3 regions of the Arthrobacter sp. NPDC058127 genome follow, and region 2 is predicted to be linked to each of the others. Evidence: predicted binding sites of a transcription regulator. Region 2 holds the regulator's gene; each other region holds the start of a gene.
What was found. Region 2 encodes HrcA, which represses chaperone genes, less so after heat shock. Its sites were predicted from a motif close to TTNGCACTCGNNNNNNNCGAGTGCNAA; they were not measured.
Positions count from the first base shown of each region.

Region 1: a site for HrcA is predicted at 1,715-1,741, ahead of groL (chaperonin GroEL). Genes of this name have one in related genera too.
Region 3: a site for HrcA is predicted at 1,746-1,772, ahead of ACFVTG_RS05780 (FmdB family zinc ribbon protein). Genes of this name have one in related genera too.

Region 1 is NZ_JBHVTT010000015.1:48,617-51,888, forward strand. Features, by position in the region: gene ACFVTG_RS17860 (cold-shock protein) at 101-304, shown strand; gene ACFVTG_RS17865 (ABC transporter substrate-binding protein) at 304-1,656, shown strand; gene groL (chaperonin GroEL) at 1,954-3,272, shown strand, end outside.
Region 2 is NZ_JBHVTT010000001.1:209,605-212,876, reverse strand. Features, by position in the region: gene ACFVTG_RS01060 (DUF4870 domain-containing protein) at 1-209, opposite strand, end outside; gene ACFVTG_RS01055 (DUF3097 domain-containing protein) at 312-1,166, opposite strand; gene hrcA (heat-inducible transcriptional repressor HrcA) at 1,347-2,360, shown strand; gene dnaJ (molecular chaperone DnaJ) at 2,429-3,272, shown strand, end outside.
Region 3 is NZ_JBHVTT010000002.1:514,804-518,075, forward strand. Features, by position in the region: gene ACFVTG_RS05765 (AAA family ATPase) at 1-160, shown strand, start outside; gene ACFVTG_RS05770 (hypothetical protein) at 200-445, shown strand; gene ACFVTG_RS05775 (Flp pilus assembly protein CpaB) at 487-1,317, opposite strand; gene ACFVTG_RS05780 (FmdB family zinc ribbon protein) at 1,420-1,683, opposite strand; gene ACFVTG_RS05785 (5-formyltetrahydrofolate cyclo-ligase) at 1,839-2,444, opposite strand; gene galU (UTP--glucose-1-phosphate uridylyltransferase GalU) at 2,561-3,272, shown strand, end outside.

The DNA.
Region 1 (3,272 bases), on a different contig from region 2:
CCCGAGGTTGCGCCACTGCAACGTGACTGTGGTTACAGTAGTTGTGAGCTGGCCCGGAGATCCCGGAAGCCGGCCACTGCTAGTTGAAAGTGTGGGGATCATGGCTTTGGGAACCGTCAAATGGTTCAATGCCGAAAAGGGCTACGGATTCATCACCGTGGATGAGTCCGGTGACGACATCTTTGTGCATTGGTCCGCTATCCAGATGGATGGCTTCCGTGCGCTCGAAGAAGGACAACGGGTCGACTTCGAACTGGGCGAGGGCCAGAAGGGCCCGCAGGCAGAAAGCGTGCGGCTTATCTAGTGGGTGTTGCGGCAACAGGGCTGTCCTGGCCTATTGGAAGGCACCGCTCCCGGGTAGTTTCTCTTCTCGCAGCTTTTGCAGCTCTGGCCCTCGGACTGGCCGGATGTTCCGCCCCCATCGGCAACGCCAGGCTTGCCTCGGTTACCCCGAGCGGCGACGGCACCTTGCGCATCGGCGTGATCCTGGACAGTACCGGTAGTTCCGCGTTCCTCAACGAGTCCGAGCTGGCTGCCGCCAAGTTGGCTATCAAGCAGATCAACGACGCCGGCGGATACAAGGGCCGCCCCGTCGAGTTGCTCCCGGCATCGGCGGCCGGCGAAGGCAGCAGCGCAAGCCAGGGGGCCGGCGCGGCGGCCTTCACTGCCGACACAGCGGCCCAAGCCAAGGCGTTGCTGTCCGCCCACGCCGACGTGGTTGTGGGGCCGACCGATTCCAGCCATGCGCCCGCCGCTATCGATGTGCTCTCGCCCGCCCGGATTCCGCTCATCTCGCCGGCCAACACGGCATCTGGACTGAGCAGCTACAAGAGCGGCGGCTTCTATTTCCGCACCTCGGCCGCTGATGCCGCGCAGGGCAGCGTCTTGGCGAAGCTGGCCCACGACGCCGGCGCCAAGAGGATTTCCGTTCTCCACGAAGCCGGAGACTACGGTACGCGGGTCTCGGGAGCGGTCATGGATGCCGCCCGCAGCCTCGGAATAGAGGCCGTGTCCAACGTAGAATTCACGGCCGGCAAAGCAGCTCCGGCCGCGGCGGGGATCAAGTCCGGCACGCCGGACGCCGTCGTCGTGGTTGCCCGTGATGGTGCCCAAGGCGCCTTGGCCGAGCTCATGAACGCTGGTCTGAGCGGCAAGAGCCTGATCTTGAGCGACGGTGCCATCCGCCAATACGGAACCGCACTCGGCGCCGGCGGCCTCCACGGCGCGCGGGGAATTCTTCCGGGGGTCTTCCCGAGTGCGGAATTCCAGGCAGATCTGACGGGGATCGACCCCAAACTCAAGGACACGACGTACGCCGCCGAGACGTACGACGCCGTCACCCTCGCGGCGCTTGCGGCCGCAGCGGCGGGCGACGACGCCGGTGGCTCGATCGCGGCCTGGCTCACCACAGTGTCCGGCGGGGCGCGTCCGACGTGGGGCGATGCGGCAACGAAGGAACGCACGTCTTGTACGTCATACAAGGACTGCGTCGAGGTGCTGAAGGGGGCCAAGCTCCCGGATTACGACGGCGAGTCCGGCACCATCGGTTTCGACGCCAACGGCGACGTTACCTCGTCCAATTACATGGTCTTCACGTACGGTGCCGACAATACTGCTCGGGTGAGTGGCAAGGAGACCGCCTCACGGACCCCGTGATCGGCTTGTGCCGGTAGCGAATTCCCTTGGCGTGGCGAGTAGTTTCCTGCGCTTGCTGCTTGCACTCTCCTCGGGTGAGTGCTAATTATTGATTAGCACTCTCAAGCACTGACTGCTAATTCTTCGCGGCTCCGGCCGTATGAAAATAATGGCGGTGCCTGGGAGAACAAAGAAAACCTTGCTGGGGTGAGGTCCGGAGCACGCGGCGTACAGAGGCCGAATGTGAAGGATCGTCCGTCGCGGGCACCGCAGTGAAGGCACCTTCTTAACGACTGTCCCGAAAGGACTACCGCCGTTATGGCCAAGATCATTGCATTTGATGAAGAGGCACGCCGCGGTCTCGAGCGGGGTCTGAACATCCTCGCCGACGCCGTCAAGGTTACCCTCGGCCCGCGTGGACGCAACGTCGTCCTCGAAAAGAAGTGGGGCGCCCCCACGATCACCAACGATGGTGTTTCCATCGCCAAGGAGATCGAGCTGGACGATCCTTACGAGAAGATCGGCGCCGAGCTGGTCAAGGAAGTTGCCAAGAAGACGGACGACGTCGCTGGCGACGGCACCACCACCGCCACGGTCCTGGCCCAGGCCCTCGTCAAGGAAGGCCTGCGCAACGTAGCTGCCGGCGCCGACCCGCTGTCCCTCAAGCGCGGCATCGAGAAGGCTGTTGAAGCCGTCATCCGCGAGCTGCTCGCCTCCGCCAAGGAGATCGAGACCAAGGAAGAGATCGCAGCCACTGCTTCCATCTCTGCCGGCGACACCGAAATCGGTAACCTCATTGCTGAAGCCCTGGACAAGGTTGGCAAGGAAGGCGTCATCACTGTCGAGGAGTCCAACACCTTCGGACTGGAGCTTGAGCTCACCGAAGGCATGCGCTTCGACAAGGGTTACATCTCCGCTTACTTCGTCACCGACGCAGAGCGCCAGGAAACGGTCCTCGAGGACCCGTACATCCTGATCGTCAACTCCAAGATCTCCAACGTGAAGGAACTCGTTGCGGTCCTGGAGAAGGTCATGCAGTCCAACAAGCCGCTGCTGATCATCGCCGAAGACATCGAGGGCGAGGCCCTGGCCACCCTGATCGTCAACAAGATCCGTGGCACCTTCAAGTCCGTTGCCGTCAAGGCTCCGGGCTTCGGTGACCGCCGCAAGGCACAGCTCGCCGACATCGCCATCCTCACCGGTGGCCAGGTCATCTCCTCCGAGGTCGGCCTCAGCCTCGAGAACGCAACCCTCGAACTGCTCGGCAACGCCCGCAAGGTTGTTGTCACCAAGGACGAGACCACCATCGTCGAAGGTGCCGGCGACGCCGACGCCATCGCCGGCCGCGTGGCGCAGATCCGTGCCGAGATCGAGAACTCCGATTCCGACTACGACCGCGAGAAGCTGCAGGAGCGCCTGGCCAAGCTGGCCGGCGGCGTTGCAGTCATCAAGGCCGGTGCCGCAACCGAGGTAGAGCTCAAGGAGCGCAAGCACCGCATTGAGGACGCAGTCCGCAACGCGAAGGCTGCCGTTGAAGAAGGCATCGTCGCCGGTGGTGGCGTTGCCCTCATCCAGGCCGGTGCCAAGGCATTCGCCAACCTGCAGCTCGAAGGCGACGAAGCAACGGGCGCCAACAT
Region 2 (3,272 bases):
TTGGATTCCTGGGCCGTGAACGGGCCACGTTCGCGGAAGATCAAGTAGATCAGGAGCGACGGCACGCAGCCGAGGATCCCTCCGAAGTGCGCCAGGGTTGCCCACTGCCGGTCTTCCGAGGCGGTCAAGGGCAGCGCGTTGGCAGGAACGCCGTGGTACTGGGACTGGCCCGAGGCGCCGTCCCGATCGTCAGGAGCGTTGTCTGCCACAGTTTCTTCCTTCGAGTATCTATCGGTGCAGTGTTGCTGTCCCAGAATACTTGCTCGGCACGCGATCAGCCGACCAACCACCGTGCCCGAGGCAGGTAATCATCAGGGAACGGTCAGGAAATCGATGACTTCCTCCACGCGACCCAGCAAAGAGGCTTCCAAATCGGCGTAGCTGTGGACGGCGCCCAGAAGCTTTTGCCACCCCAGTCCGATGTCTTCGGCCGTCTCATGCGGCCAGCCGAACGACTTCAGGATGCCGGTCTTCCAATCAGTGCCCCGCGCGACGGTCGGCCATTGCTCGATCCCCAATACTTTGGGCCGGATTGCCTGCCAGACGTCCACATAGGGGTGACCGACGATCAGGACGTTTCCCGTGGCGCCCGGCAGCGTCATGGCGTCGGCAGCAATCCGCGACTCCTTCGAATCCGGGACCAAGTGGTCCACGAGGATCCCGAGCCGTCGGCCCGGCCCGGGGGAGAACGCGGCAATGGCCGCCTTGAGATCGTCCACGCCGTGCAAGGGCTCGACGACGATGCCCTCCACCCGGAGATCGTCTCCCCACACCTTTTCCACGAGTTCGGCGTCGTGCTTGCCTTCCACCCAGATCCGGCTTGCCTTGGCGACCTGGGCCCGCTGCCCGGCGACGCGGACGGAACCTGATGCCGTCCTACCTGCTTGCGGCGCGCCCTTGGCGGCCGGGCGTGGCGCTGGCGGCAGGAGTTTCACTGCTTGGCCCTCCAGCAGGAATCCGAAGCCGAGCCGGAACGATTTGGTCTTACCCCGACGGTCCTCAAGCACCACAATGTGCATGCCTCCGGACTTCTCCACCCTGGTCACGGCCCCGACCCAACCGGACTGAACGTCCTCGAGAACCATCCCGCGTTCAACGGGCACTTCAGGCAGTTGCCGTTTGGCCGGCGAGGAGAGGTCTTGCGGGCCCCAATTGTCGTAAGACACGGTCTTCACACCACTTTGCGCTAGGGGATCGGTCACGGTCCGTGGCATGCCGCAGGACCGCGCGGGAATCATGTTCGCCGCGAGCGGTACCAATGCTAACAACGAGGTGGCTCATACTAGACTTGTTAGCACTTGGGCATGTTGAGTGCTAACTGTTGAAATGTTGATCGGAGGTGGGCAGTGAGCGAACCACGCAAGCTTGAAGTGTTGCGCGCCATCGTGGAGGACTACGTTCACTCCCGCGAGCCCGTCGGCTCCAAAGCCTTGGTCGAACGGCACCATTTGGGAGTGTCGAGCGCCACCATCCGCAATGACATGGCCCTCCTGGAAGAAGAAGGCCTCATTGCGGCGCCCCACACGAGTGCGGGCCGCATCCCTACGGACAAGGGTTACCGCTTGTTCGTCGACCGTATTTCCGAGGTCAAGCCGCTTTCGGCTGCCGAGCGCCGGGCCATCCACTCGTTGCTTGAGGGACCCGACGACGTCGAGGACATCCTTGAGCGCACCGTCCGGCTCCTCTCCCAACTGACCAACCAGGTCGCCGTCGTACAGTATCCGCACCTGAGCCGCGCGCGCGTCCGGCACATCGAGTTTGTCCTTTTGGCGCCGCGCCAGATCCTGGTGGTGTTGATCGCCGATTCGGGCAAAGTGGAACAGGGCGTTGTGCACGCAGCGGCGGACGCCACCGACGAAGAGCTCATGGCCCTGCGCGGGCGATTCCTTGGGAGTATTTCCGGCTCCCAGCTCGACCTCATGCCGCAGGTCCTGCCCTCGGTGGTTGCCTTGTGCCCGCCGGCGCTCCGGAACCTTGCCGGCGCCCTTGCCCTCGGCCTGGAAAGGCTTGCCGAGCGGAGCCGCGACGAACGCATGGTCATGGCAGGCACGGCAAACCTGGCCCGCTCCAATGTGGACTTCCCGCTGAGCATCGGTCCGGTCCTCGAAGCGCTCGAGGAGCAGGTGGTCATGTTGCGGCTGTTGTCGGACATGGCGGAGGACCCCCGGGGCGTCACGGTGAGCATCGGGCGCGAAAACCCCTATGACGGGCTCTCCGAAGCTTCCGTCGTTGCCACGGGCTACGGTCCGGGCAGCAGCGCCAAGATCGGGATTCTTGGACCCACCCGCATGGACTATCCGAACACCATGGCGGCCGTCCGTGCCGTCGCACGCTACCTTTCCCGCATTCTGGGCGGCTGACGGCTTCGGCTGGAAACCGCCGCACAAGAAACGCAGTGTAACCGTAAAACAAGGAAGAGATACCGACTTTGAGCAGCCACTATGACGTTCTGGGCGTCTCGCCGGAAGCAACCGGCGAGGAGATCAAGAAGGCCTACCGCAAGCTCGCACGAAAGCTGCACCCCGATGTGAACCCAGGTGCCGGCGCTGCCGAGGAATTCAAGGCCGTAACTCATGCTTACGAGGTCCTCTCCGACCCCCAGAAGCGCCGCGTCTACGACGCCACCGGCAACGAGAACGGGACCGACAACGGTTTCGGCGGAGGCTACGCGGGCCAGGGATTCGCCTTCCAGGACATCTTCGACACCTTCTTCGGTGGCGGAGGTGGCGGAATGCAAGGCCCCGCATCACGCATGCGCCGGGGGCAGGACGCCCTGATCAGTGTCCGCATCGACCTGCGCGAGGCCGTCTTCGGTGTCAACAAGAAGCTTGAGGTGGACACCGCTGTCATCTGTCCCACGTGCGAGGGCTCATGCTGCCGTCCGGGCACCCACCCCGAGCGCTGCGACATCTGTGGCGGCTCGGGCCAGGTCCAGCGCGCTGTGCGCTCGATTCTCGGCCAGGTCATGACGGCCGCACCGTGTGGATCGTGCGAAGGTTTCGGTTCGATCATCAAGGATCCTTGTAATGAGTGCAGCGGCCAAGGCCGTATCCGCAGCCGCCGTTCACTGACCGTCAAGGTGCCAGGCGGCGTTGCTACCGGAACCCGCATCCAGCTATCGTCGCAAGGCGAAGCAGGTCCCGCCGGCGGACCTCCCGGTGACCTCTACGTGGAGATCCGGGTCAACAGCGATTCCACCTACATACGGGAAGGCGACGACCTTCACGCAACGCTGAGCGTTCCCATGACCGCCGCGGCATTGGGTACCGAGC
Region 3 (3,272 bases), on a different contig from region 2:
CTCGTCCTGCGCTGACCGCATCGGGTCCTATCTTGGACTCGAGAAGCCCGTAGCGCCCTCGTATGGTGCCGTCCAGGATGGATTCCTGGACGTCGATGTTGAACAATTGGAACTGGACAGTCCCGCGGAGACGGCCGCGGCCAAGCACGGCCGTACCTAAGACACCGGCTCGGGACCGGCCATCCCCTAAGGAAGCGCAATGGCGGAAAGCAAAAGCACCCAATCCAAGCCCCCTGCGGACACCAGTGCCGATGCGGAAGACGCCGACACCGAGTTGGACGAGCAGGAGAAAACAGCATTGAAGCCCGCACCGGAGCCGAAGCCGGCAGGAGAAGGCATTCTGCCCAAGAGGGCCTCGGAAGATGATCCACGCCGTTGGGGTGATGAACCCGGCTACGACCACGACGCCTGGCTCAAGGAGCAAAGGCCGCCCCACTGGGGCTGAATGTTCCATCATGGTCGCGACCATCCGGCGGTGGTCTCGAATCACCGGTTGTCAGAGGGATTGACGAGGACAAAGAACAGTTTCCCGCGCGTGGAAGCTCCGGCCAGGATTTCGGCCTGATGGGGATTGGCAGCGACAACCACCAGGCCGTCCGCGTCGTTCGTGCCCAACCATTGGCTGGCTTTGCCTCCCTGCGCGGACGTCCACAATACCGGGACCGCGGCTGCCAAGAGCTCGGATTTCTTGCCCGGGTCCTCAAGTCCGCCTTCCGCAGTGAGCACAACGTTGACCAACTGGCCGGGCGAGACCAGCTGAATTGATGCGGGATCGGCCATGCGTAGTGGAACGGCCGCTGTCGCAGGTGCGGTGCCCGTCAGCAGGCCCGGTCCCAGAAGCTGGGCGTCTGTGGGGATCTGCCCCTTCTGCAGGGGCGACGCAAGCTGTCTCCCGCCGTATCCAGTGCTGGAGGTGAGTGCCCCGGCTGGAACTCCATCAGGAAGGACTTCCAGGGGTTTAAGGTCGGAATCCGTCAAACTCAAACCGGCGGGAAGATCCCGCGCGGCGGCCAGGACCGTGGCCCGCTGTTCCGAAGCCGGCGTAAGTTGATGGACAGCGATCCCGACCGCCACGCACAGCAGGAGTGCCACCACGAGGCGGCGGTTGCGGCTCAGCCAGCTACCGAAGCTGCGGTGCCCGGCTTGTCCCGCGGGAGCACCCAGATGCCCGCCAGCCCTGTAAGGAACAGCCTGTAGGCGTCGGGTGCGCGCCGTGTTAATGCGTGCTGTCCCATTCGGCGCGAGGAATCTACTGCGCGGAATCGATGAAGGCCCGGCAGGAGTGGGGCCTTGGGCTGCGTTCGGGGTCGCTGGCATACTGCCACGCTAACCGGGCACGCAGGCCCGTGGCAGGGCTCTATTGAGCTATGTGGAAACGTTGAGCTATGTGGAAAAACCGGGAGTAGCTGGAAACCGCAATCAGCTCGCGGCAGCCGCCGGAACAGACGCTGGCGCCGGGGATGCAGCTGGTGCGGCGGGAGCGGCCGAAACGGTGCTTCCCTTGGAGTCCCGGGAATCGGTGCGGTAGAAGCCCGATCCCTTGAAGACGACGCCCACGCTGTTGAACTTCTTGCGCAACGATCCTTGGCATTCAGGGCAGTCGGACAGGGAACTGTCCGTGAAAGCCTGAACGATGTCAAAGGCATGTCCGCAGTCTTTGCAGGCATAGGCATATGTGGGCACTGGTGATCCTCCTCCGGGACGAACTACAGGTCCTGTGCTGCCAAGCCGGATTGTTCCGTCCATTAGCAGTCCCAGGGCCTGAGTGCCAATTCTATCATCCGGCATCCAGGCCGGTACCACAGATGTGGCGGAGTAGACAGGCCGGCAAAGCCTCGTCATGCTGCCGGAACCAGCCGGACTATCCGGTGGGGGGTAAGCGCCTCCGCCACGGGCTTATCGAACGGTTCGGCCGGGATCGTCCCGGCCGGCAGCACCTCACGGTCATATACGACGGCAACAGTCGGCGGACGCTGCCCGTCGGCGTCGAGCTTGTCGAGGAGGCGGTCGTAGTATCCGCCCCCTTGGCCGATGCGGTTTCCGCTTTCATCGACAGCGGTGGCCGGGAGGAAGATTCCACTCGCATCCTTGATGATGTCACTGTCGAATCGTTCGCCCACCGGCTCGTCAATCGGTGCGTACTTTGAGCGGACAAAAACCGCCTCCGGTGTCCAATAGACCCAGCTCAGACGCCGTTCCGGTTCACAGACGGGAAGAAGGACCTTGTGCCCGGCCGCATGCAGAGCCGCAAGCAAGGGCATTGTGGGCGGCTCGGCGGCTACTCCGACATAGGCCGCAAAAGTCGCCGGCTTCCCGTGGGCAACGGTATCCGCCCATGAGAGGCCACCGCGGGCAATCCCCGTTCCAGCGTCGGCGCGCTCTTGCCCGGTCAAGGCGAGCCGCCGGTTCCGGTTGTCCCGGCGGATGTCGTCTTTCAAAGTCACTTTTGCTCCAGTTCTCGTTGCTGAGCGGCTCAGGGGGGGGAAGGCCCGGCGGGATCCCTTCCCTCCGGCACCTTCCTTTTTGCCCATTGTCCAGTTCCTTCCGTTAGATTAGTCCGGTGACTTCCAATAACTGCGCCGTCCGCAAGGCCGTTATCCCCGTTGCCGGACTCGGCACCAGGTTTCTGCCTGCCACAAAGGCCATGCCCAAAGAGATGCTTCCGGTAGTCGACAAGCCGGCCATCCAATATGTTGTCGAAGAAGCCGTGAGCGTCGGGCTCAATGACGTCCTCATGATCACAGGCCGCAACAAACGCGCGCTGGAGGACCACTTCGACCGGGTACCGGCTTTGGAAGCGACCCTGGAGGCCAAGGGAGACACCACCAAGCTGGACTCGGTGCAGGCTACCAGCAACCTCGGCGACATTCACTACGTCCGTCAGGGCGACCCCAAGGGGCTGGGACACGCAGTGTTGCGTGCAAAGCAGCACGTCGGGTACGAACCTTTCGCCGTTCTTCTCGGTGACGACCTCATCGACGCCCGGGACACGCTCCTTAGCGACATGATCGAAGTCCAGCACAAAACCGGTGGTTCCGTTGTAGCCCTCATCGAAGTCGAGCCTTCCCAGATCAGCGCCTATGGCTGTGCGGACATCGAGGATATCGGCGAGGACGGCTACGTCCGCATCAAGCAACTTGTGGAAAAGCCTGCTGTCGATGAAGCTCCGTCCAACTTGGCCGTGATTGGCCGATACGTGCTTCACCCCTCGGTTTTCGACGTCCTCGAGAAAACCGAACCGGGCCGTGGGGGAGAGATCCAACTGACAGATG